Regions from separate parts of the Pseudomonas sp. GW821-FHT07B01 genome, predicted to be linked through region 1. Evidence: predicted binding sites of a transcription regulator. Region 1 holds the regulator's gene; each other region holds the start of a gene.

What was found. Region 1 encodes FliA, which starts transcription of late flagellar genes. Its sites were predicted from a motif close to CTAAAGTTTNNNNNNNNNNNGCCGNTAA; they were not measured.
Region 2: a site for FliA is predicted at 3,903-3,930, ahead of AC07S6_RS01590 (methyl-accepting chemotaxis protein). Genes of this name have one in related genera too.
Region 3: a site for FliA is predicted at 1,933-1,960, ahead of AC07S6_RS25870 (methyl-accepting chemotaxis protein). Genes of this name have one in related genera too.

Annotation. Positions count from the first base shown of each region.
Region 1 is NZ_JBWKRA010000001.1:198,318-205,557, reverse strand. Features, by position in the region: gene flhA (flagellar biosynthesis protein FlhA) at 1-387, shown strand, start outside; gene flhF (flagellar biosynthesis GTPase FlhF) at 399-1,715, shown strand; gene fleN (flagellar synthesis regulator FleN) at 1,821-2,654, shown strand; gene fliA (RNA polymerase sigma factor FliA) at 2,651-3,391, shown strand; gene AC07S6_RS00940 (chemotaxis response regulator CheY) at 3,559-3,933, shown strand; gene AC07S6_RS00935 (protein phosphatase CheZ) at 3,952-4,740, shown strand; gene AC07S6_RS00930 (chemotaxis protein CheA) at 4,752-6,962, shown strand; gene AC07S6_RS00925 (protein-glutamate methylesterase/protein-glutamine glutaminase) at 7,011-7,240, shown strand, end outside.
Region 2 is NZ_JBWKRA010000001.1:337,321-344,560, reverse strand. Features, by position in the region: gene ccoN (cytochrome-c oxidase, cbb3-type subunit I) at 3-1,427, opposite strand; gene AC07S6_RS01595 (alpha/beta family hydrolase) at 1,507-2,199, shown strand; gene AC07S6_RS01590 (methyl-accepting chemotaxis protein) at 2,308-3,873, opposite strand; gene AC07S6_RS01585 (CPBP family intramembrane glutamic endopeptidase) at 4,090-4,881, opposite strand; gene AC07S6_RS01580 (DMT family transporter) at 5,301-6,161, shown strand; gene AC07S6_RS01575 (DMT family transporter) at 6,292-7,176, opposite strand.
Region 3 is NZ_JBWKRA010000036.1:2,826-10,065, reverse strand. Features, by position in the region: gene AC07S6_RS25870 (methyl-accepting chemotaxis protein) at 1-1,897, opposite strand, end outside; gene AC07S6_RS25865 (Na+/H+ antiporter family protein) at 2,127-3,446, shown strand; gene ctpM (methyl-accepting chemotaxis protein CtpM) at 3,632-5,311, shown strand; gene trhP (prephenate-dependent tRNA uridine(34) hydroxylase TrhP) at 5,334-6,647, opposite strand; gene AC07S6_RS25850 (AI-2E family transporter) at 6,819-7,240, shown strand, end outside.

The DNA.
Region 1 (7,240 bases):
GCTCTGGTGGCGGCGGTGCGTGTCGGCGTGTCCCGCGCAATCGTGCAAAGCATTGTAGGGACTGAGTCCGAGCTGCCTGTGATCACCCTGGAGCCCAGGTTGGAACAAATATTGCTCAATAGTATTCAGAAGGCAGGGCAAGGCCAGGAAGAGGGCGTTTTACTGGAGCCAAGCATGGCTGAAAAGCTGCAGCGTTCGTTGATCGACGCCGCACAGCGCCAGGAAATGCAGGGCAACCCGGTGATCCTGCTGGTGGCCGGCCCGGTTCGCGCGATGTTGTCGCGGTTCGGACGCCTGGCCGTACCGAATTTGCACGTGTTGGCTTACCAGGAAATTCCTGACAATAAGCAAGTGACTATTGTCGCGACAGTTGGGCCCAATGGCTGAGGTAGTGGGTTATGCAAGTTAAGCGTTTTTTCGCCGCCGATATGCGTCAGGCCATGAAACTGGTCCGTGATGAGCTGGGCGCCGATGCCGCGATTATCGGTAACCGTCGGATTGCCGGCGGTGTCGAGCTGACGGCTGCCCTGGATTACACGCCCCAGGCGCTGGCCCCGCGCGTGCCGAACATGGAGCTCGAAGACGAGCTGCGCAAGACCGCCTCGCGCATTGTGTCGGCCCAGGCTGAACTGAGCATGCGTGGCGACAGCGATGCCAGCACCAATCGCCAGCTGTTTGCCGGCCTGCCGCTGACCGCCGCCGAGCCGCTGGTTGAACCCACCTTTGTCGAACCGCCGCGTCCTGCAGCGCCTGCCCCGGCTGCCGCAGTTGACCAGCGCGTGATTGACTCGATGCGTTTTGAACTCAACGGCCTGCGTGAATTGCTCGAAGTGCAGCTCGGCTCGCTGGCCTGGACCCAACTGCAAGGCAGCAAGCCGCAGCAAGCCAACCTCTGGCGTCGCCTGCAACGCATCGGCCTGTCCGGCCCGTTGTCCCGCGACCTGCTGGCCTTGACCGCTGAAGTCGAAGAGCCGCGCCAGGCCTGGCGCATGCTGCTGGCGCACTTGGCGCGCATGATTGCCACGCCGGAAATCGAACCCCTGGAAGAGGGCGGTGTAATCGCCATGGTCGGCCCCGCCGGCATGGGCAAGACCACCACCCTGGCAAAGCTTGCGGCCCGTTACGTGCTTAAATACGGCGCGCAGAATATCGCCCTGGTGAGCATGGACAGTTACCGTATCGGCGCTCAGGAGCAGCTCAAGACCCTGGGCCGCATCCTCAACGTGCCGGTAACCCATGTCGACCCGGGCCAGTCCCTGGCCAATGCCCTCGACCCGTTGCTGCGCAAGCGCGTGGTGCTGATCGATACCGCCGGCCTGCAAGCCAGTGATCCGGCGCTGCGTATGCAGCTCGAAAGCCTGGCCGGGCGAGGCATCAAGTCAAAAAATTACCTGGTGCTTGCAACCACCAGCCAGAAACAGGTTCTTACCGCTGCTTATCACAGTTACAAGCGTTGCGGCCTGGCCGGTTGCATCCTCACCAAGCTCGATGAAACCGCGAGCCTGGGCGAGGTGTTGAGCCTGGCCATCAGCCATGAATTACCGGTTGCCTACCTCACCGACGGGCCGCGGATCCCGGATGATCTGCATCTGCCGCGCCGTCATCAGTTGGTCAGCCGTGCCGTGAGTGTGCAAATGCAAGACGAGCCTAGCGAGGAAGCGATGGCCGATATGTTCGCCGACCTTTACCACCACCCGGCTAAACGGGTGGGTTGAGGCAGGATGAACACCGTGAAATGTACCTACATCGATGGTCTGCAAGCGATTCACGCGGCCAAGCCATGTAGCCTGCGTCTAAGCAAGACAAGGTAAAGAAATAAAATGGGCAGCATGCATCCCGTACAGGTGATCGCGGTGACCGGCGGCAAAGGTGGCGTCGGGAAAACTAACGTGTCAGTGAATTTGTCCCTGGCCCTGGCAGAGCTTGGCCGTCGCGTCATGCTGCTGGATGCTGACCTGGGCTTGGCGAACGTGGACGTTCTGCTGGGGCTGACACCCAAACATACCCTGGCCGATGTGATCGAAGGCCGTTGTGAGCTGCGCGACGTGCTGCTCCAGGGCCCCGGAGGCATTCGCATCGTGCCGGCGGCCTCGGGCACCCAGAGCATGGTGCACCTGAGCCCCGCGCAGCATGCCGGGCTGATCCAGGCGTTCAGCGACATCGGCGACAACCTCGACGTGCTGGTGATCGACACCGCCGCCGGGATCGGCGAGTCGGTGGTCAGCTTTGTGCGCGCAGCGCAGGAAGTGCTGTTGGTGGTGTGCGACGAACCCACCTCCATCACCGACGCCTATGCGCTGATCAAGCTGCTTAACCGTGACTACGGCATGAACCGCTTTCGCGTGTTGGCCAACATGGCCCAGAGCCCGCAGGAAGGGCGCAACCTGTTCGCCAAGTTGACCAAGGTCACGGATCGCTTCCTCGATGTGGCCTTACAATACGTCGGCGCAGTTCCCTATGACGAGTGTGTGCGCAAGGCCGTGCAAAAGCAGCGTGCGGTCTACGAAGCGTTCCCTCGTTCGAAATGCGCACTGGCGTTCAAGGCCATTGCCCAGAAGGTCGATACCTGGCCGTTGCCCGCCAACCCGCGGGGGCATCTGGAGTTTTTCGTCGAGCGTTTGGTGCATCAGACGAGCGCAGGACCGGTGCTATGACATCCAGCGGCTACAACCTTTACAAAAAGTCGGCACGTGACAGCCAGGGCGAATTGATCGAGCGCTATGCGCCGTTGGTCAAGCGCATTGCCTATCACCTGTTGGCGCGCCTGCCTGCGAGTGTGCAGGTCGAAGACTTGATCCAGGCCGGCATGATCGGCCTGCTTGAAGTCTCGACCAAATACGACGCCAGCAAGGGTGCCAGTTTCGAAACGTATGCGGGTATCCGTATCCGTGGCGCGATGCTCGATGAAGTGCGTAAAGGCGATTGGGCGCCGCGTTCGGTACACCGCAATACGCGCATGGTCAGCGATGCAATTCGTGCAATTGAAGCAAAAACCGGCCGTGACGCTAAAGATCATGAAGTTGCGGCCGAACTCCAATTGAGTCTCGACGATTACTACGGGATTTTGAACGATACCTTGGGCAGCCGCCTGTTCAGTTTCGACGACCTTTTACAGGACGGCGAACACGAAGGGCTGCACGAGGACGGCGCGAGCGCGCATACGGAGCCGTCGCGCGACCTGGAAGATGAACGTTTCCAGGGCGCGTTGGCCGATGCAATCGCCAATTTGCCAGAGCGTGAGCGGCTGGTGCTGGCGCTGTACTACGACGAAGAGCTGAACCTCAAGGAAATCGGTGAGGTCCTGGGGGTCAGCGAATCGCGTGTCAGCCAGTTGCATAGCCAGTGCGCAGCCCGCTTGCGGGGCCGATTGGCCGAGTGGCGCGCGCGCTGACAGGCAGTGTGGGGGCACTGCAGACGCTGCCGTGAGATCGCAAGGTTTCGCGGCTATGTGCCGTGGTGCCCTGGGCAGTCCTTTTTGTGTAACGCCTGTTGATTGAAATGGCGCGTCCAGGTGCTGGGCGCGTTTAAGACTGCTTGGAGGTCGAATTGGACAAGAACATGAAAATCCTCATCGTTGATGACTTCTCAACGATGCGGCGGATCATTAAAAACCTGTTGCGTGACCTTGGGTTCACCAACACGGTCGAGGCGGATGACGGCCTGACGGCCATTCCGATTCTCAACAGCGGGAGCATCGACTTTCTGGTGACCGACTGGAACATGCCGGGCATGACCGGTATCGACCTGCTGCGCCATGTGCGCGCCGATGAAAAACTGCGCAGCCTGCCTGTGCTGATGGTGACCGCCGAAGCCAAGCGCGAACAGATCATCGAAGCCGCCCAGGCCGGGGTCAACGGTTACGTGGTCAAGCCATTCACGGCACTGGCCTTGAAAGAGAAGATCGAGAAAATCTTCGAACGCATCCACGGCTAATGCCATCGCGGGGGAGCTATGGAGCATAACGAAACGTCACAGGGCGACTTTGAGTCGACCCTGAAAAAACATGCTCACCAGTTGGTCGACAGCCTGGAAAAAGGCCAGTTCGCCGATGCGGTGCAGTTGATCCATGAGCTTAACCAGACCCGTGACCGCGGCCTGTACCAGGAAGTGGGCAAGCTCACACGCGAGCTGCACAGTGCGATCGTCAATTTCCAGATTGACCCGCGCATGCCCCAGGCCGAAGAAATTTCCCAGATCACTGATGCCACTGAGCGCCTGTCCTATGTGGTCAGGCTGACCGAGGCAGCGGCCAACCGCACCATGGACCTGGTGGAAAACGCCACGCCCCTGGTCAACGGCATGGCCACCGAAGCCCAGGCCTTGAGCCAGGACTGGGGCCGCTTCATGCGCCGCGAAGTCGGCGCTGAAGAGTTTCGTGAATTGGCGCGTCGCGTCGACGGGTTCTTGTCGCGCAGCGAACAGGAAAACCGCACGGTGGCCAGCAACCTCAACGACATCCTGCTGGCCCAGGATTACCAGGACCTCACCGGCCAGGTGATCAAGCGCGTGACTCAGTTGGTCACCGAAGTGGAAAGCAACTTGCTCAAATTGGTGCTGATGGCCGGCCAGGTCGATCGTTTTGCCGGCATCGAACATGACCGCGAAGCGATCCTCTCGGAAAAAGATCCACAAAAACATCTCGCCAAGGGTGAAGGTCCGCAGATTCATGCCGATAAACGTGAAGACGTTGTGTCAGGTCAGGATGACGTAGATGACCTGTTATCCAGTTTAGGCTTCTAAGGAGCACCCACATGAGCTTCGGCGCCGATGAAGAAATCCTTCAGGATTTCCTTGTAGAGGCCGGCGAAATTCTAGAGCAACTGTCCGAACAACTGGTCGAGCTGGAAAGCCGACCGGATGATGCGAACCTGCTCAATGCAATTTTTCGCGGTTTTCACACTGTAAAAGGGGGCGCCGGCTTCCTCCAGCTCCATGAGCTGGTGGAGTGCTGCCACATCGCCGAGAACGTCTTCGACATCCTGCGCAAGGGTGAGCGTCACGTCGACTCGGAATTGATGGACGTGATTCTCGAAGCACTGGATGCGGTCAACGGCATGTTCAGCCAGGTGCGTGAACGTGCACCGATCACCGCTGCCACCCCGGAACTGCTGGCCGCCCTGGCGCGCCTGGCCGAACCTGCCGACACCGCGGCTGCGCCGGTGGTCGAGGCCGCACCGGAACCGGTGGCGCAAGCCGAGCCGGACGTGACCGACAGCGAGTTCGAACAACTGCTCAACTCCCTCAGCGCGGTCAAGGCCGAGGCTGAAGCGCCGGTGCAGCCTGCCGCGACGCCGAGCAGTGAAGACATTACCGACGCCGAATTCGAGTCGTTGCTCGACCAGTTGCACGGCAAAGGCCAGTTCGCAGCAGATGCCGTGGCCCCGCCTGCCGCTGCGCCAGAAGCACCCGCTGCCAACGCCAGCACCGACATCACCGACGACGAGTTCGAGGCACTGCTCGACCAACTGCATGGCAAAGGCACTTTTGTGGCCGAAGCCCTGCCCGAGGTGGCGGCGACTGCCGCCGCCGCTGCGCCAGCGGCCAGTACCGCACCGGCCGGTGACGGGTTGATCTCCGATCACGAATTCGAAGCCCTGCTCGACGAGTTGCACGGCAAAGGCAAGTTCAGCGAAGTGGCCCCGGCCGCTGCCGCCCAGGTTACAGCGCCAGCCGCTGCCACTGCGGCACCGGTTGCTGCCAAACCTGCGCCGGCTGCCAAGCCAGCACCTGCTGCCGCCCCGGCCCCTGCGCGTGCAGCCGCGCCGGCTGCTGCGGAAAAACCCGCCAGCGAAGCCGAAACCACCGTGCGCGTGGATACCGCGCGCCTGGACGACATCATGAACATGGTGGGCGAACTGGTGCTGGTGCGTAACCGCCTGGTGCGCCTGGGCCTGAACAGTGGCGACGAAGCCATGCAGAAGGCCGTGTCGAACCTCGACGTGGTCACCGCCGACCTGCAAACCGCGGTGATGAAAACGCGGATGCAGCCGATCAAGAAAGTCTTCGGCCGTTTCCCGCGCCTGGTTCGCGACCTGGCGCGCCAGCTCAAGAAAGAAATCAACCTGGAGCTGGTGGGCGAAGAAACCGACCTCGACAAAAACCTCGTCGAGGCCCTGGCCGACCCGCTGGTCCACTTGGTGCGCAACGCGGTCGACCATGGTGTAGAAACCCCGGAAGAACGCGAAGCCGCCGGCAAGTCCCGCAACGGCAAAGTGATTTTGGCGGCGGAGCAAGAGGGCGACCACATCCTGCTGTCGATCACCGATGACGGCAAAGGCATGGACCCGACCATCTTGCGCAATATCGCGGTCAAGCGCGGCGTGATGGACAAGGACGCCGCCGACCGCCTCACCGATACCGAGTGCTACAACCTGATCTTTGCCCCGGGGTTTTCGACCAAGACCGAGATCTCCGACGTGTCCGGGCGTGGCGTGGGCATGGACGTGGTGAAGACCAAGATCAGCCAGCTCAACGGCTCGATCAATATCTACTCGACCAAGGGCCAGGGCTCCAAGATCGTCATCAAGGTGCCGTTGACCCTGGCGATCATGCCGACCCTGATGGTGATGCTGGGCAACCAGGCGTTCGCCTTCCCGCTGGTCAACGTCAACGAGATCTTCCACCTCGACCTGTCGCGCACCAACGTGGTGGACGGCCAGGAAGTGGTGATCGTGCGTGACAAGGCGTTGCCGCTGTTCTACCTCAAGCGTTGGCTGGTGGCCTCGGCCGCCCATGAAGAACAGCGCGAAGGCCATGTGGTGATTCTGTCCGTGGGCACCCAGCGCATCGGCTTTGTGGTCGACCAACTGGTGGGCCAGGAAGAAGTGGTGATCAAGCCTTTGGGCAAGATGCTGCAGGGAACCCCAGGCATGTCGGGCGCAACCATTACCGGTGACGGTCGCATCGCACTGATTCTCGATGTTCCGAGCATGCTCAAGCGTTACGCCGCACGGCGTATTTGATTTTGGTGGGGCAGGGCGGTCATGCCCGCCCCGCCTAACGGAGTGTTTATGGCAGTCAAGGTCCTGGTGGTGGACGATTCGGGTTTCTTCCGCCGCCGCGTCTCGGAAATTCTTTCCGCTGATCCAACGATCCAGGTGGTCGGCACGGCCACCAACGGCAAAGAGGCGATCGATCAAGCCATTGCCTTGAAGCCGGACGTGATCACCATGGACTACGAGATGCCGATGATGGATGGCATCACGGCCGTGCGCCACATCATGCAACGCTGCCCTACACC
Region 2 (7,240 bases), 140 kb from region 1:
CCTCAGGCCATCTGCGCGGCAGCGGTGACTTCGGCAGGTTGCGCCGAACGCACGGTGCGCCATGTGTTGTAAGCCATCAGGAACATGCCGCTGAGGAAGATCGCACCGCCCACCAGTCGCACGATGAAGCCTGGGTGGCTGGCCACCAGGGTTTCGACGAAGGAGTAGGTGAGGGTGCCGTCTTCGTTGACCGCACGCCACATCAGGCCCTGGGCGATGCCGTTGACCCACATCGAGGCGATGTAGAGCACGGTGCCGATGGTGGCCAGCCAGAAATGCGCGTTGATCAGGCCGAGGCTGTACATCTGCTCGCGACCGAAGACTTTCGGGATCATGTGGTACAGCGCGCCGATGGAGATCATCGCCACCCAGCCCAGCGCCCCGGCGTGGACGTGGCCGATGGTCCAGTCGGTGTAGTGGGAGAGGGCGTTGACGGTCTTGATCGCCATCATCGGGCCTTCGAAGGTCGACATGCCGTAGAAGGCCAGGGAGACGACGAGGAAGCGCAGGATCGGGTCGCTGCGCAGCTTATGCCAGGCGCCCGAGAGGGTCATCATGCCGTTGATCATGCCGCCCCAGCTTGGCGCCAGCAGCACCAGTGACATCACCATGCCCAGGGACTGCGCCCAGTCCGGCAAGGCGGTGTAGTGCAAGTGGTGAGGGCCGGCCCAGATGTACAGGGTGATCAGCGCCCAGAAGTGCACGATCGACAAGCGATAGGAATACACCGGGCGCTCGGCCTGTTTGGGCACGAAGTAGTACATCATCCCCAGAAAGCCCGCAGTGAGGAAAAAGCCTACCGCGTTGTGCCCATACCACCACTGCACCATGGCATCCGTCGCACCGCCGTACAGCGAGTAGGACTTGGTCAGGCTGACCGGGATTTCCAGGTTATTGACGATATGCAAAATGGCCACGGTGATGATGAACGCGCCGAAGAACCAGTTGCCCACATAGATGTGCTTGGTCTTGCGTTTCATGATCGTGCCGAAGAACACGATGGCGTAGGCGACCCAGACGATGGTGATCAGGATGTCGATCGGCCATTCCAGCTCGGCGTATTCCTTGGAGCTGGTGTAGCCCAGTGGCAGGCTGATTACCGCCAGCAGGATCACAAGCTGCCAGCCCCAGAAGCAGAACGCGGCGACTTTCGGCGCGAACAGCTGCGTCTGGCAGGTGCGTTGCACCGAGTAAAAGGAGCTGGCGAACAGCGCACAGCCACCGAACGCGAAGATCACCGCGTTGGTGTGCAAAGGGCGCAGACGGCCGAAGCTGGTCCAGGGCAAATCGAAGTTGAGCGCAGGCCAAACCAATTGGGCAGCGAGAAAAACCCCGAGCCCCATGCCGACGATGCCCCACACCACCGTCATAATGGCGAATTGGCGGACCACCTTGTAGTTATAGGCGGTACTTAAAGTAGTGTTCATGGTTCCCCATCCACGGTTCAACCCAAGCAAGTGCGGCACTTGGGCTGGAGTTATAGGCAGACTAAAAAGCGAGGCAAGCATGGGCAAAGAGCACAAGGCCAGTATTGACGGGGATCAATGGGCGCAGTGTGTACGGGAACATGGCTGGTTGTGGGATGTCGCCACCGGTGCGACGTCGGGTGAGCCGGTCACGCTGATCCTGGCCCACGGCGCTGGCGCACCGATGGACTCGGCGTTCATGAACGATATGGCCGCACGCCTTGCCGGGCATGGCGTGAGCGTGTTGCGCTTCGAGTTCCCGTACATGGCCCAGCGTCGCGTGGACGGCGGCAAACGCCCCCCGAATCCGGCGCCGAAACTGCTGGAGTGCTGGCGCGAGGTGTATGCCGAGGTGCGACATCATGTCGCTGGGAAACTGGCGATGGGCGGCAAGTCCATGGGCGGGCGGATGGCCAGTTTACTGGCCGATGAACTGGGCGCCGATGGGTTGGTGTGCCTGGGCTATCCGTTCTATGCGGTGGGTAAACCGGAGAAACCACGGGTCGAGCATCTGGCCGGGTTGAAAACGCCGACGTTGATTGTGCAGGGTGAGCGCGATGCGCTAGGCAATCGAGCGGCGGTTGAGGGGTATGACTTGTCGCCGAACATCGAGCTGATGTGGCTGGTGGCGGGGGATCATGATTTGAAGCCGTTGAAGGCGTCGGGATTTACCCATGAGCAGCATCTGGACGCGGCGGCGGTGCAGGTGTCGAGTTTTTTTGCTGAGTCTTGAATGAAACCTGTGGCGAGGGAGCTTGCTCCCGCTGGGCTGCGCAGCGGCCCCAAAAGTCTTGGGAGCGCTTCGCACTCCAGCGGGAGCAAGCTCCCTCGCCACAGTGGTCTATCGGTTAAAACGCTCCACCAGCGAATACTGGGTATTGGCGGTATGCGTCAACTCTTCACTCAGTTGCGCCGAGTTCATCGCCTGCTCCGAGGTCTGGTCCGCCAACAGTGCAATGGTGCTGATGTTGCGGCTGATCTCCTCGGCCACCGCACTTTGCTCCTCGGTTGCGGCTGCGATCTGAGTGGTCATGTCGGTGATATTGGCCACCGCCTCACTGATACCCACCAAGGCCTGGTCCGCTTCCATCACCCGCGCTACACCTTCTTCAGCCTGACGGTGCCCGGCGTCCATGGTCTGCACGGCGGCGGCCGCCGTGTGTTGCAGCTTGGCAATCAGGGTGTGGATCTGCCCGGTGGATTCGGCCGTACGCTGCGCCAGTTGGCGCACTTCATCGGCGACCACCGCAAATCCACGGCCCATCTCACCGGCACGCGCGGCTTCGATAGCGGCATTGAGCGCTAGCAGGTTGGTCTGGTCGGCGATGCCTTTGATCACATCGACCACGCCGCCGATTTCATCGCTGTCCTTGGCCAGTTGAGTGACGGTCACGCCGGTCTCGCCAACGGCGGCCGAAAGTCGCTGAATCGCCTCGCGGGTTTCCCCGGCGATATCGCGGCCGCGGCCGGTCAGGCGGTTGGCTTCCTGGGTGGCGTCGGCGGTGCGCTGCACGTGGCTGGCCACTTCTTGGGTGGTCGCCGCCATCTGGTTTACCGCAGTGGCCACCTGTTCGGTTTCCACGCGCTGGCGTTCCAGGCCGCTGGAGCTGTTGTGCGCCAGGGTGTTGGATTGCGCGGCCTGGTCGTTGAGGTGCTCGGCGGTGTCCTGCAGGCGGGTAAGACAGGTCTTCAGACGCGCTTCCTGGCTGAGGATCGACATTTCCAGGCGCGCTTGTGCGCCACGGCTGTCGGTGTACATCTGCGCGATCAACGGGTCGGACGTGGTCTGTTCGGCCAGGCGCAGCAAACGCTTGAGACCGCGCTGTTGCCAGCTCAAGCCCAGCAGGCCCAACGGCACCGACAGCGCCGCTGCCAGGGCGAAGCCCCATTGGGAGGTGAGGGTGGCGCCGATCATGAAGCTTAACTGGCTGACCAGGATAAACGGCAGCCAGTCCTGCAACACCGGCAGCCACTTGTCCCGTTGGGGGACGGCCGACTTGCCTTGGTTGATGCGTTGATAGAGCGCCTCGGCCCGGCGGATCTGCTCGGCGGTGGGCTTGATGCGCACCGATTCGTAGCCGATCACCTGGTTACCGTCGAAGACCGGCGTCACATAGGCGTTAACCCAATAGTGGTCACCGGTCTTGCAGCGATTCTTGACAATGCCCATCCATGGCAAGCCTTGTTTGAGCGTGGACCACATATGCGCGAACACGGCCGGCGGCACATCCGGGTGACGCACCAGGTTGTGTGGCGCGCGCACCAGTTCTTCGCGGGTGAACCCACTGATTTCGACGAAGGCGTCGTTGCAGTAGGTAATCACACCCTTGGCATCTGTGGTGGAGATCAACCGTTGCTGAGCGGGGAAGGTACGTTCGCGCTGGGTAACGGGTTGGTTATTACGCATGATTGTTCAATCCGCAAGGCTTTCAGGGGGTATCGGCCATGCGGGGCATTTATTTAACTTATTTTTGCAACAATCCTGCGAACGCTGGGCTGACTGTGGCGAGGGAGCTTGTTCCCGCTCGGGTGCGTAGCGCCCGCACGTTTTTTGGGGCCGCTTCGCAGCCCAGCGGGAGCAAGCTCCCTCGCCACGACCGCTCGTTCCGACAGGAAGGTAGGCTTAGCCGGCGAGCATCGGGTAGGTGAAGAGGCCGAAGTGCAGCAGATTCAAGCCAAAATGCGTGGCAATCGCCGCGCCCAAGCCACCAAAGCGATAGGCCAAGCCGTAACCCACGCCGGCAATACCCGCCAGCAGCATCCACTGCCAACCCGCAGCAAAATGCACCAGGCCAAATAACAGCGAGGCCAGCAGCAGCGCGAGGTTTTCGCCATAGGGCAGGTGTTTGAAGCGCTGGCTCAGGCCGCCCTGGATATACCCGCGAAACAGCGCTTCTTCGACCAATGTCACCAGCAGCAGGTTATTCAACACCCACAGCCACGCCTCGTCCGGCCACTTGGGCGCCCAACTGATCATCCCCAGCAGGGCCGCGCCACCCAAGGCGGCGATGGCGGCCAGAGTCAGGGCCATGGCTGTGACGCAGATCGACAGGCGCAATGAGCGCCGCGCCACAATCCACGGGCAGGCCAGCAACAGCCAGAAGCCGATCAGGGGTTTGTCCTGGTTCAGGTACATCGAGAAGGGCACTGAGTCCGGAGTAAAACGCTGGGGCGCAATACCGCGGCCGTTATAGAAACCCGGCAGCCAGTGCATCGCCAGGCCCAGGGCCAGGACGATAAACAAGCCGTGGCCCAAGTAGCGTGCCCAAGGGTTGCGTTGCTGGCGCACGGCGTACCCGGCCACCAGCAACAGTGCGATGGAGACCGCCGCCAGTACGCCCAGTTGGCCGTAGATCAAAGCCACGACATAGCCAATGGAAAGTAGGGTGAGGTACAGCCAGGGCAAAGCAATCATGTGAAATCCTTCGAAAAATCCGGGCGGCATTATAGCGAGCGGCCAGGTTCTAGGGCATGAAAACGCCTCCACGTACAAGGCAAGGGGGAAAGGATTGCAAAGTATGTTTGCGGCTGGTTATAGTCGTCGCGTCTTTATCCCTTCAAAAAGATCAGCACATGCCAGCTTCCCAGCGCATAGCGGTAGTCGATTCAGCGGTCAACGCTGTGGTCGTGCCGTGCGGCGCCAAGCAGCCTGCGCAGATCAGTCACTACCCCCCACCTGTCAGTAGCACGCCGGTGTACGCAGTCGTATCACCGCCGGGTGTTGGCATTTCGGGCTGATCAGCGATTCGCTGTTGCCCCTGCCCGCCTGAAAAAACCTACTGAAATTCAGTTTTTTACTGAGTCGGCTTTTTTGCCTGATAACAGGTGGTAACCATGTCTGTGCTTTCGAAACAATCCGTGGCCGCGGCGGCCTCGACGAGCGTGTTTGTCTTGCTGTGGAGCAGCGGGGCGATCTTCTCCAAGTTGGGCCTGGCCCATGCTTCGCCCTTTGCCTTTCTGTTGATCCGGTTTGCCATCGCCCTGATGGGGTTGGTGGTGTTGGGACCCATCCTCAAGTTGAAGCTGCCACGTCCCGGCAAGCCGCTGCTGTATGCGGCGGCGACGGGCCTGGTCTTGCTGGGGGCCTACCAGATTTTCTATCTGCTGGCCCTGGACCTCAACGTCACCCCTGGGGTGATGGCGACCATCATGGGTGTGCAGCCGATCCTCACCGTGGTGCTGATGGAGCGCCAACGCTCCTGGCGCCGGCTGTTCGGCCTGGGGTTGGGGTTGGCGGGCTTGATCATGGTGGTGTACCAGGGCATCGGGTTGGCGGGCATGTCCCTGGCCGGGATGGTGTTCGGGCTGCTGGCGCTGGCGAGCATGACGTTTGGCTCTATCATGCAAAAGCGCATCACCGACAACCCCTTGGGCACGCTGCCACTGCAATACCTGGCCGGGTTGCTACTGTGCGCGGTGTTCGTGCCGTTCCAGCCGTTCCACTTTGAACACAGTGCACGTTTTTACCTGCCGGTACTGTGGATGGGGCTGGTGGTGTCCGTGCTGGCGACGCTGTTGCTGTATCGGCTGATTGCCCGCGGCAACCTGGTGAATGTCACCAGTTTGTTCTATCTGGTGCCGGCGGTGACCGCGGTGATGGACTACCTGATCTTCGGTAACCGCCTGGCGCTGTTGAGCGTGCTGGGAATGGCGTTGATCATCGTCGGCTTGGTCTTCGTGTTCCGTAAGAGCTAGAAACCACCCCTGTAGGAGCGAGCTAGCTGTGGCGAGCAAGCTTGCTTGCGCTGGGGTGCGAAGCGCCCCCAGGAGCTTGCGACTGCTACGCAGTCGAGCGGGAGCAAGCTCCCTCGCCACAGGGGCGCTCCTACAGTTTTTGCGGGCGCAACACCAACCACAACGCCCCGGCAATCAATACACCACCATACAGATGAGCCATGGACAGCGGCTCATCCAACAACAACGCCCCCCACAACACGCCGAACGGCGGAATCATGAAGGTCACGGTCATTGACTTGACCGGGCCGATGGATGACAGCAGGCGGAAGTACAGGATGTAGGCGAACGCCGTACATACCAGCCCCAATCCCAGCAGCGACACCCACACCTGCCAGCCGCCCCAATTCGCCGGTGGCTGGGTGATGGCGCTGAAGGCGAAGAACGGCAGCAAAAACAACGTAGCACCCAGCATACTGCCCAAGGCAGAGAGACGACTGTCCAACCCGCCGCGCTGATCCAGCCAGCGTCGCGCCAGGAAACCGGCGAAGCCATAGCAGGTGGTCGCCAGCAGGCACGCCAATGCGCCCATTAACAGTTCCAGATCAAATGCCACCGGCCCCGCGCGGGTGAGCACGGCAACACCAAGCAGACCCAAGGCCACACCCGCTATTTTTGACGGCGTCAGGCGTTCGCTGAAAAACAACCCGCCGATCAGCACACCCATCAGCGGCGTGGTGGCGTTGAAAATCGCCGAATAACCCGCCGGCAGTACCTGCGCCGCCACCGAGTACATAGTCGCGGGAATCCCCGAGTTGATAACCCCCAGCAGCAGGACCGTCTTGAACTTGCCTTGGAAATCCCAGCTCACGCGCATCATCGCCAGGATCACCAATAAACCCGCGGCGGCAATCGACACGCGGAAAAACGCGGTGGGCACCGTGCCGATTTCCGGCGCGATGATGCGCATAAACAGGAAACTCGCGCCCCAGATGGCAGCCAGCCCCAGCAGATACAGGGTGTCAACAGGTCTCACGGAAAACTCCTACGCCAATCGGGCGCAGAAGTGTTGCCCAGCGGGCAGGTCGGCACAATGGCTA
Region 3 (7,240 bases), on a different contig from region 1:
CCTGTTCGACGCTGCCCTGAGCCTGGCGATAGCTGTTGCCCATGGAGCCGACCACGTCGCTGGTACCGGTTTGCAATTGTTCGATCACCAGGCGGGTTTCTTCCACCGATTCCTGGGTGCGCCGCGCCAGGTTGCGCACTTCGTCGGCGACCACGGCAAAACCGCGGCCGGCTTCACCGGCGCGAGCGGCTTCGATGGCGGCGTTGAGCGCCAACAGATTGGTCTGCTCGGCGATGCCGCGAATCACTTCAAGCACCGAGCCGATCTGTTCGCTGTTGGCGGCCAAGCCTTCTACCTGGGTCATGGCGGTGCTCATGTCGGCGGCGAGCTCGCCAATGTTGGCGGTGGTGCGGTCGATAACCGTCAAGCCTTGGCGAGTCGCCTGGTCGGCATCTCGGGCGGCTTGGGCCGCCTGGGCGGCGCTGCGGGCCACGTCCTGGGCGGTGGCGCTCATTTCGTGGGATGCGGTGGCCACCTGATCAACCTGACGGTACTGCTGCTCCATGCCGGCGCTGGTTTGCGTGGCAATAGCGGCGGACTGGTCGGCGGTGCCGCGGGCGTCCTGCACCGAGCGTTTGACCTCGGCAATGATCGGCTGCAGCTTGTCGAGGAAACGGTTGAACCAGCCGGCCAATTGGCCCAGTTCGTCCTGTTTGGCGTAGGCCAGGCGTCGGGTCAGGTCGCCTTCGCCGCTGGCGATATCCTCAAGCATGTGCGCCACGCCAAGGATTGGCCGGGTCACGCTGCGCGCCATCAGCCACACCAGGATCAAGCCGACCACGGCGGCGAGCAGGCCCAGGCCCAGTTCTAGCAGGGTGCCTTTGGCGTTGTCGGCGTCCAGCTGGTTTTTCAGCGCTTCGGCGGGGGCGACCAGGACTTTTTCCGGTACATCCAGCAATACGCCCCACGCCTTACCGCCGGGAATCGGCGCAAAAGGCGCCAGTACCTTGAGTTGATGGTCGGTGCGCAGGCTGCGCGTCTGGGTACTGCTGGCCAAGGCACTGGTCAACTGTGCGCCGCTGGCCGGGTCGACCTGCTCCAGGCGTTGGCTGAGTTTGCTGGCATCCGGGCTGTAGCCGGCCAGTAAGCCGGTCGGGCTGAGGATGCTGACTTGGGTCTGGCCGTCGTACAGTTTCTGGCTGGCCTGTTGGCTGACCGCCTGCAGGCTGTTGAGGTTGATATCCACCGATAGCGAGGCGATGACTTTGCCATTGACCATCAGCGGGAACACGATGCTGGTCATCAGCACGTTCTGGCCGTCGATCACATAGAAGTAGGGCTCGATCACGCAGGGCTTGAGAGTCGTGCGCGGGCAGGTGAACCAGGCGTTGGCCTTTTCGCCGCTGGGGCCGATGGAGGTGTCGGCCATGTCGCTCTCGGGCAGCGCCATCGAGGTGATTTTCCCCGGTGTCGGTTGCGACCAGTACAGCGCGAAACGGCCTTTGTCATTGCTGCCCAGTTCCGCCTGATTGGCGAACAGTTCGTCCTTGCCGTCCAGCGCATTGGCTTCGAACACCAGGGACAGGCCGAGCAGGTCAGGGTTGGCCTGTAGCGCGGCCTTGACCTGGCGGGTCAGGTCTTCACGGGTGTCGAAGGCATCGAGAAAGCGCTTCTCGGCCTGTTCGCGCAAAAACAGCACCTGGCGGGAAAAGCCATGGCCGTACTGGTAGGCATCCATGAACTGCTGGCGAATGCCCAGCGCTTGCACTTCGCCTTGGGCCTCGATGCGCGACTGGGCGGCTTCGTCGAGCATCTGCATGCTGGATGCCTTGACCTGTTGCGAGCTCTGCGCCATGCGATACAGCGACAGACCCACCAGCAGGGTCACGATCCCCAGCAGGCAGAGGCCCGCCAGCAGGGTGATTTTCCATTGAATGGAGAGCTGCCTGAGCGACATCGGGACATCCTTACCTGAAAGCACATAGAGACAGCGTATCGGCCAGTGCCTGTAATTCTTTATGCGTGCAGAGGGCTTTGCCTCACCACAGTTTTTGACATGACAGCCCAGCTCCTGCAAAGTGCGCGCCCTCTAATAAGACCTCTTTCAAGCTTGCACGCCGGCAGCTGTTCCCATGGGCCGCGCGCGGGCATGCCTGTCTTTTTTGTTTCTGCTTGAGGTAACCATGATTAACGCAGTCATCGCCGCGGTCGGCACCATGCTGGTACTCAGCCTGTCCCGCGTGCACGTGGTCATCGCCATTATCGTCGGCGCCCTGGTGGGCGGCTTGACCGGTGGCCTGGGTATCGAGGCCACGCTCAAGGCCTTCAACGGCGGGCTGGGCGGCGGCGCAACCGTGGCCTTGTCCTACGCATTGCTCGGGGCTTTCGCCGTGGCGATTGCCAAGTCCGGACTGGCCCATGCCCTGGCGGACAAAGCCTTGCTGCTGGTGGACCGCCAGGACGCCAGCGGTGGCAACCACGTCAAATGGCTGCTGATCGGCCTGTTGTGGGTGGTGGCGATTGCCTCGCAGAACATCTTGCCGATCCACATTGCGTTTATTCCGCTGCTGGTACCCCCGCTGCTGTATGTGCTGACCAAGCTGCAACTGGACCGTCGCCTGATCGCCTGCGTGATGACCTTCGGCCTGATCACCCCGTACATGTTTCTGCCGGTGGGCTTTGGCAATATCTTCCTCAATCAGATCCTGCTGGCTAACGTCGCCAAGAGCGGGGTGGATATCAGCGGGGTCAATGTCACCCACGCCATGGGCTTGCCGGCGCTGGGCATGGTGGTCGGCCTGCTGGTGGCGGTGCTGATCAGCTACCGCAAAAAGCGTGTGTACGACCTGAAGAAAATCGAGCGTGTCGAGCAAGTAGCGGTGCAGTACAACCCGCTGACCCTGCTGGTGGCCGGCCTGGCGATCGCCTCGGCGTTCATCATCCAGTTGTGGCTGGACTCGATGATCATCGGCGCCCTGGCCGGGTTCCTGATCTTCTCGGTGTCGGGCATCGTGCGCTGGCGCGACACCGATGACCTGTTCACCGAAGGCATGAAAATGATGGCGATGATCGGCTTCATCATGATCGCGTCCTCAGGTTTTGCCGAAGTGCTCAAGGCCACCGGTGACGTGAACTCGCTGGTGCAAACCTCGGCGGCGTTCATCGGCCATAGCCGGGGCGTCGGCGCGTTGCTGATGCTGCTGGTGGGGTTGTTGGTGACCATGGGCATCGGTTCGTCGTTTTCCACGGTGCCGATCCTCGCGGCGATTTTCGTGCCGCTGTGTGTGCAACTGGGCTTCAGCCCGCTGGCCATCGTGTGCATTGTCGGTACCGCCGGTGCCTTGGGCGACGCCGGTTCGCCCGCCTCGGACTCCACCCTCGGCCCCACCTCCGGCCTGAACATCGACGGCCAGCACCACCATATCTGGGACACCGTGGTGCCGACCTTCCTGCACTACAACCTGCCGTTGCTGGCCTTCGGCTGGCTGGCTGCGATGACGCTCTGATCCAGGCGAGAACCTCTGTGGCGAGGGAGCTTGCTCCCGCTGGGCTGCGAAGCAGCCCCAAAAAAGCGTGCGGGCGCTGCGCACCCCAGCGGCAGCAAGCTGCCTCGCTACACAAGCTCGCGCCTACAGTAATCGCTCACATGGCCGTTAACCTCTCAAGTCGCCACTAACAAGAGAGAAAAGCCATGCGTCTGAGTTTGAAGGCCAAAGTCCTGGCCCTTGCTGTCGTGCCGGTGTTGTTGTTTGCCGTGGTCATCAGCCTGACCACCGTGTGGATTCTGCAGGGCCAGGCCCGCAACGAGGTGGATGAAACCCGCCAGCGCCTGCTCAACGACGCCAAGGCCACCCTGCAAAGTTATGTCGAGGTGGCCATGACCACCATCAAGCCGCTCTACGACGCGGCAGCCCCCGGCGACAGCGCGGCGCGGGCGCAGGTGGTCAAGTTGTTATCCAATACCAGCTACGGCAAAGACGGCTATTTCTTCGGCTACGACTCCGAAACCATCCGCCTGTTCAAGGGCAACAGCCCGGACGGCGTAGGCAAAAGCTTCAAGGACAACCGCGACCCCAACGGCGTCTACGTCAACCGCGACCTGGTCAAGGTCGGCAAGGACGGCACCCACTACCTGCAATACAGCTCGACCCAGCCTGGCCAGACCGAACTGGTGCCCAAGCTCGGCTATACCGAGTACCTGCCCAAGTGGGACATGGTGATCGGCACCTCGGTGAACCTCGATGGCATCGACGCCCAAGTGGCGGTGGTGCAGGCAAAAGTCGAGAAGCGCATGCAAGGCGTGCTGTTGAGCATCCTCGGCGTGGCCGTGGTGGTGTTGCTGGTGATCGCCGCCGTGGGCATGCTGCTGGCCAATACCATCTTGCGCCCGCTGCACCTGATGAAAGCCAACCTCGATGACATCGCCGCGGGTGAAGGTGACCTGACCCGCCGCCTGGCCATCACCAGCCAGGATGAACTCGGCGACCTGGCCGGTGCATTCAACCGCTTTGTCGATAAAATCCACGGCCTGGTGCGCCAGATCACCGACATGACCGCCCAACTCACCGGGCTGGTGAGCCAGGTGTCCGACCAGGCCCAGCGTTCCGAACAGGCCATGGAACGCCAGCGCCACGAGACCGACCAGGTGGCCACCGCGATCAACCAGATGTCCTCGGCCGCCCACGAAGTGGCACGCAGTGCCCAAGGCGCCGCCGTCGCTGCGCAGCAGACCGACGCCGAAGGCCAGGCCGCCAAACGGGTGGTGGACGGTAGCATCGCGCAGATCCATGCGCTGGTGAACGACATCCGCAGCAGCGGCGTGTCCCTAGACAGCCTGCAGCAGGATGTGTCGTCAATCGTCAGTGTGCTCGGCGTGATCCGCTCCATCGCCGAGCAAACCAACCTGCTGGCGCTCAACGCTGCCATCGAGGCCGCACGGGCCGGGGAGGCTGGGCGTGGCTTTGCCGTAGTCGCCGATGAAGTGCGCGCCCTGGCCAGTCGCACCCAAACCAGCACCCAGGAAATCCAGGGCATGATCGATCGCCTGCAAAAAGGCACCGAGGCGGCCGTGGACGCTATGCGCCGCTCCAGCGATGCCGGCGACGGCACCTCGGCCCAGGCCAACCAGGCCGGCGCGTCCCTGGACACCATGGCGCAACTGATTGGCACCATCAACTCAATGAACGCCCAGATCGCCAGCGCCGCGGAAGAGCAGACCGCCGTGGCGGAAGAGATCAACCGCAGCGTGCATCAGATTGCGGTAGCGGTAGACAGCGTGGCGGACGAAACCCAACTGGGCGCTCAGACGTCTCGCAGTCTGGCCGACCTGGGCCAGCGCCTCGGGCAGTTGGTGGGCCAGTTCAGGATCTGATCCATTCAACCCATGGCAGGGTTTAAACGTCGCGCATCAGCAGGCCAAAGCGCAGGTCCATCTGCGCCGGAATCGGCACATACACCGTATGCCCGTCCCCCGGCGCCACCTCAATGCTTTCGCCCTTGGCGTTATGCAGGCTCGGCAAGTCAAAATGAAAATTGCCCGCGGGCGTCATCAACTCTAGGTGGTCGCCCAGCGCAAAGCGATTCTTCACCTTCACCTCGGCCAACGCGCCACGACGTTCGCCAGTCAGCTCCCCAACGAACTGCTGGCGCTCGGAAACCGAGCTGCCGTTCTGGTAGTTCTGGTATTCATCGTGCACGTGGCGGCGCAGAAAACCTTCGGTGTAGCCACGCTGGGCCAGGGACTCGAGGTTGGTCATCAAGCCGCGGTCAAATGCACGGCCGGCCACTGCGTCATCGATGGCCTGGCGGTAGACCTGGGTGGTGCGCGCGCAGTAGAAGTGGGACTTGGTGCGGCCTTCGATCTTCAACGAATGCACGCCCATCTGTGCCAGGCGCTCCACATGCTGCACGGCCCGCAGGTCCTTGGCGTTCATGATGTAGGTGCCGTGTTCGTCTTCGAAAGCGGGCATGGGGTCATCGGGGCGATTGGCCTCTTGTAGCAGGAACACCTGATCGGTGGGTGTGCCGATGCCCAATGTGGGTTGATATTCATGGACGATATCGCCAGTGGCATTCTCCACTGCCGGCGTGGCCTGGTATTTCCAGCGGCAGGCATTGGTGCAACTGCCCTGGTTGGCATCGCGCTTGTTCATATAGCCCGACAGCAGGCACCGTCCGGAATAGGCCATGCACAAGGCGCCATGTACAAACACCTCCAACTCCATCGTCGGCACCTGCTGGCGGATTTCGCCAATCTCTTCCAGAGACAGCTCCCGCGACAGAATCACCCTGCAAATGCCTTGTTGCTGCCAGAACGCCACGCTGGCCCAATTCACCGTATTGGCCTGTACCGACAGGTGGATCGGCATCTGCGGGAAGTGCTGGCGCACCAGCATGATCAGCCCAGGATCGGACATGATCAGCGCATCCGGGCCCATGGCGATCACCGGCGCCAGGTCCTTGAGGAAGGTCTTGAGCTTGGCGTTGTGGGGCGCAATGTTCACCACCACGTAGAAACGCTTGCTCTGGTCATGGGCTTCCTGGATGCCGAGGGCCAGGTTGGCGTGGTCGAACTCGTTGTTGCGCACCCGCAGGCTGTAGCGCGGCTGGCCAGCATAGACCGCATCGGCACCGTAGGCGAAGGCGTAGCGCATGTTTTTCAGGGTGCCGGCAGGGGCGAGCAGTTCGGGGGCAATCATCGAGGGCATGGCTGTAGGTCGCAAAAGGCGCGAGGGTAGTGCAGGGCCGGGCGCCGTTCATTGATCCACGTCTACGCATGGCGATCTATGCTTGTTCGATAAACAAGGGCACTCCCACGTTTGGCTGCGGACTAAGCAACAGGGCCGCCATCGGCCCTGTTTTTCTGACATGGACCGGACATGAATCAAACCAACCTGCAATTCAAAACCCTGTTGCTGCTACTGGCCTTGGTCACCGTGGCTTTTATCTGGATATTGCTGCCGTTCTACGGTGCGGTGTTCTGGGCCGTGATCCTGGGCATTATCTTTGCGCCGATGCAGCGCCGCCTGCAGCAGCGTTTTAGCTGGAACCGCAACCTGACCTCCCTGACCACCTTGATGGTGTGCCTGGTGATCGCGATTCTGCCGGTGATCATCACCAGTGCTTTGCTGGTGCAAGAGGGGGCCACGCTCTACAAAAACATCGAGAGCGGCAAACTCGACGTAGCGGGTTATATCGAGCAATTCAAGAACGTCCTACCCCCGTATTTCCAGCAGTTGCTCGACCGTTTTGGCATGGGCAACCTCGAAGGGCTGCGGGAAAAGGTCGTCAAGGGCGCGAT